DNA from 2 places in the Sodalis sp. C49 genome. Region 2 is predicted to be linked to the other one. Evidence: predicted binding sites of a transcription regulator. Region 2 holds the regulator's gene; the other holds the start of a gene.
The links. Region 2 encodes LexA, which represses DNA repair genes until DNA is damaged. Its sites were predicted from a motif close to TNCTGTATGTACATACAGNA; they were not measured.
Positions count from the first base shown of each region.

Region 1: the regulator LexA is predicted to act here: its motif matches at 1,683-1,702, upstream of mutH (DNA mismatch repair endonuclease MutH).

Region 1 is NZ_CP163303.1:4,697,909-4,700,311, forward strand. Features, by position in the region: gene ABUK12_RS21245 (TerC family protein) at 1-672, opposite strand, end outside; gene mutH (DNA mismatch repair endonuclease MutH) at 756-1,448, opposite strand; gene rppH (RNA pyrophosphohydrolase) at 2,139-2,403, shown strand, end outside.
Region 2 is NZ_CP163303.1:3,344,390-3,346,792, forward strand. Features, by position in the region: gene ABUK12_RS15030 (CsbD family protein) at 136-345, opposite strand; gene lexA (transcriptional repressor LexA) at 751-1,359, opposite strand; gene ABUK12_RS15040 (diacylglycerol kinase) at 1,480-1,848, opposite strand; gene plsB (glycerol-3-phosphate 1-O-acyltransferase PlsB) at 1,974-2,403, shown strand, end outside.

The sequences.
Region 1 (2,403 bases), 1.4 Mb from region 2:
CTCGACGCCCATAGAGAAAAACATCGCAAAATAAATGTAGCCTTTAGGTACATGAATATCAACGCTTTCGAGGATCAGGGTAAAGCCGATTAAAATCAGGAACGCCAGCGCCAGCATCTTGACCGAGGGATGGCGGGCGACGAACTCTCCTATCGGCCGCGCGGCGAACATCATCACGCCCACCGCGATCACCACCGCCGCCATCATGATAAACAGGTGATTGGACAGGCCGACGGCGGTGATCACCGAATCCAGGCTGAAGATAATATCCAGCAGCATGATTTGCGTGATGGCGCCGAGAAACGAACTGACATTGGTGCTTTGATCGGCTTCGCCCCCTTCCAGCGCCTGGTGGATCTCCCGGCAGGATTTCCAGATAAGGAACAATCCTCCCAGCAGTAATATCAGGTCGCGGATCGATACCTCGGTCGCGAAAACGGTAAACAACGGGTAGGTAAGGCGAATCACCCACGAAATGGACGCCAGCAGGCAAAGCCGCATGACCATGGCGCCGAACAGGCCCAGACGGCGGGCTTTGGCTTGCTGTCTCGCGGGCAGCTTGGCGACGACCAGGGAGAGAAAAATGATATTATCAATACCAAGGACGATTTCCAGAACAGTCAGTGTTCCCAGCGCCAGCCACGCATCGGGATCCACGATCCAATCAAACATTGTGATCCATTACCTAAATGTAAACGAAGCTTAAACGAATATTATAAACAGGTCCAAAGGGCAGCAGGCAAGGTAAAATGCATTTACATCAGGAAATGCCGTGCCAGCATTGGCCCGGTGAAGGTCTTTTTCAGGTAAAACCCGCGCGGTAACGTCATGATCGGCTGGCCGAATTCGCCGATTGCCCTGGTCAGCGCCCGGCTATTGGCGGCCTTGGGCCTCAACTGCAGCACCTCGCCGTGGCGCGCGGTGATATGTTCCACGCGCCCGAGTACGATTAAATCCATTAATTCCTCCCAGTCATTTTGCAACAGCGATTCTTCCTCGGCGCTGGGACTCCACAGCAGCGGCGTGCCGATACGGCGCCGGGTGAGCGGGATCGCGCGTTCGCCTTCCACCGGTATCCACAGTACCCTGGCCAGCTTATACCTGACATGGCTGGACGCCCAGGTGACGCCGCTGTTGCCGGTCAGCGGCGCGACACAGACAAAGGTGGTTTCCAGGGGGCGGCCGCGGCTGTCGACCGGTATGGTTTTCAGTTCCACCCCGATGGCGGCAAAATCCTGCTCGGGTTTACTGCCCGCGCTGGCGCCCAGGTAACGTTCCAGCAAGACGCCGATCCAGCCTTTATCACGTTTCAGGTTGGCCGGCATTACCAGGCCCGCGTGCGCCGCCAGTTCACCCAGATTATAGCCCGCCAGGGCGCTGGCGCGCGCCAATAGCTCTATTTCGTCCCCCGGCGGGAGGATCGGTGTGGCGATGAGGGGAAGGGTCATAAACAGTTATCCGCGTGCTGTATAAAAACTAATCGGCCGCCGGGGCCGTCCGACCCAGGATCGGCATTTAATCATCAACCATAAATAATAGCATGATTTCACACTCTTTTTTAAGCGTCGATCGCGTTTTTCCGCCGGCGCGCCCGAGGTTGTACACCTGAAGCGGGCGACAATGAACAGGATCTTACACCATGTTATCCACAGAAGTATGGGATAAACCTAATAAACTGGCACTACTGTCACTATTTACAGCCTTGACGCCCCTGTTTTTTACAGGTTTGTACATATATCGCCGCGCTTTACAGCATAATTTGTGGATAAAATCATCATCGTCTGTTTTTTAACCTCATCGCGCGCAACCGGTGGACAGGCGGATCCCGCACGATCGTTCCCACGGCGGGATCCGGCAACAGGCGATTGAAAATCATTGTGTTTTCCCGCGGCGCGTTTTGCAAAGCCGGCGCGCGGCGAAAAGTTTTCCCTCTTTAACCCAGTGTTCTGCACATACCTATCCACAGAAAAAGTGAATAAAAGCACCGGCAGTTATCCCCGGCTGTTGATAACCATGCCGCATCCGGACGCCATTCGACGTCCAGGAAGTCGGACATTCCTTAAAAGCAGTGGTTTACCGTATTGAGCGAGTGTGAAACAATCAGGCTATCTTGCATTTTATGTAATCGAGGTAGTCCGGTGATCGATGATGATGGCTACCGCCCGAATGTTGGTATTGTGATCTGTAATCGTGATGGGCAGGTGGTATGGGCCAGGAGATATGGGCAGCACTCATGGCAGTTTCCCCAGGGCGGCATTAATCCCGGCGAAACCGCGGAACAGGCCATGTACCGTGAACTGTACGAAGAGGTCGGGCTGAGCCGTAAGGATGTGCGCATACTGGCCTCCACCCGTAACTGGTTGCGTTACAAGCTGCCGAAGCGTCTGGTACGCTGGGACACCA
Region 2 (2,403 bases):
GAGAGGCGGCAAAACAGGGGAATGCTGATAGGATCATATAAAATAGGTGGTACGTCCTTGTACCTTTGGGTAGGAACACTTAAGGAAGCCATAACCGCACAGTGAATATGCATTAGTCATGATTTCCAAAAATCATTACCAACGATATTTGTTACGTGTTTCCCAGTCCTTTACTTCCGTTTCCGCGGCTTCTTTGCCGTAACCGTAACGTTCCTGGATCTTACCGATTAACTGATCGCGTTTACCTTCAACTACCGTCAGATCATCGTCAGTAAGCTTACCCCATTGTTCTTTCATTTTACCTTTGAACTGTTTCCAATTACCGCTGGCTTCATCTTTGTTCATCGGAGTTCTCCTTGGTTATCGGTTTCTCAGTCAACATCTGCCACTCCAGGTTTTGTTAGCGCATAGCGAGGACACGTATTGCGTCCCAAAACCTGCATGTCATAAGTTAACCCTATGTCTAAAGTATAGCAGGGGATTTGGCATAAGGTTTATTCAGCAGATGATTAGACCATATTGGCAGGGTTATAAACGCCGTATGGGCTATAAGGTGAAATAAAACAGTAGGTAGAAGGTATCAGCCCGTACATCGCTAATTGTAACTAAATATAAATACCGCTAGCGGCAGCGGACGCGCCGCAGCACTTTTATGGCGGCGAACCCGCATTCCGCGTCGCCGGTTATCCGCCATAAAATTCTCGCTGACGCGGGATAAGGGATATTCAGGATGCCATGGAGCACCGTGAGTTAAATCCAGTTGCCGTTGCGGATAACGCCGACCGCTAAACCTTCGATGGACATTTCCTGCTCGCGCAAATCGACAATAATGGGCGAAAACTCGCTGTTTTCCGGTAGCAACTCAACGATGTTACCGTGTCTTTTCAGGCGTTTTACCGTGACCTCGTCATTGATTCGCGCCACCACGACCTGACCGTTATGGGCATCCTGGGTTTTATGCACCGCCAGCAGATCGCCGTCCATGATGCCGATATCCTTCATGGACATGCCGCTGACACGCAGCAGGAAATCCGCGTGGGGCTTAAACAGATCGGGATCGATCTGGTAATGGCTTTCGATATGCTGTTCGGCCAGCAGGGGTTCTCCGGCGGCCACGCGGCCGATCAGCGGCAGGCCGGTTTCTTCTTCTATCAATAACCGGATGCCGCGCGAGGCGCCGGAAACGATTTCGATGGCGCCCTTGCGCGCCAGCGCCTTAAGGTGCTCTTCGGCGGCGTTAGGGGATTTAAATCCCAGACGATGCGCGATCTCCGCCCGGGTCGGCGGCATGCCGGTTTGCGCAAGATGATCGCGGATGAGGTCAAATACCTCTTGTTGTCTGGCGGTTAATGCTTTCATTCCGTCCCCTGTTTGTTTATACAGTCTTTCTGTGAGTATATACAGGTCCGCACCAATTGAAAACCACAAGCGTTGCAAAATGTGATAAAACCCTGCCGACGACCGGCCGCGCCGGCCATTTTAAGGAATATACCGCCATAACAGCGTTATCCACACGAACAGCGCCAAAACAATGGCCAGGGTCACCGCCGCCGAGCCCAGGTCCTTCGCCCGGCCAGAAAGCGGATGCAGCTCCGGCCCGATGCGATCCACCACCGCTTCAATAGCACTATTCACGATCTCAACGATCAGCACCAGCCATACCGAACCGATCAATAAAATCCGCGCCACGGGTTCTGGCTCCAGGTAACAGGCAAGGGCAATCGCCACCACGGCAACCACCACTTCCTGGCGAAAAGCGGCTTCATGCCGCCAGGCGGCGCGATATCCTTTTATGGAATAGCCCATGGCGTTAAAGATGCGCCGAAGTCCGTTGGTTTGGTTTGCCATAATTTTGCGCGCTAAAGAAAAATTGTGCCTATATTACCGTTTCTTCTCGTTCGCATCACCACAGATCTGTCGCGCGGTTTCTGGTATTCTTGTGGCGCAATGCTAACAAGAGGCTTCACGAAGATATGTCAGGCTGGCGTACTATTTATTATACGTTGTTGAATTTACCGCTCAGGCTACTGGTGCGGAGTAAAGCCATTCCCGCCAATCCCCGGCAAGAAGCCGGCTTGGACCCGCTGCGGCCAATGATGTATGTTTTGCCCTATAACTCCAAGACGGACCTGCTCACCCTGCGCGCGCAATGTCTGCAACTGGGGTTGTCCGATCCGCTGATACCGCTGGAGATCGACGGCGTCGTCTTGCCGCGCTACGTCTTTATCCACGATGGCCCCCGTATTTTTCGCTATTTTTCCGAAAAACTGGAATCCGTGAAGCTGTTTCACGATTATCTGGATTTACATCGCAATAATCCGCAGCTTGATGTCCAGATGGTGCCGGTATCCGTTATGTTCGGACGATCGCCCGGCCGTGAAGCGCAGCAGAACCAGCCGGCGC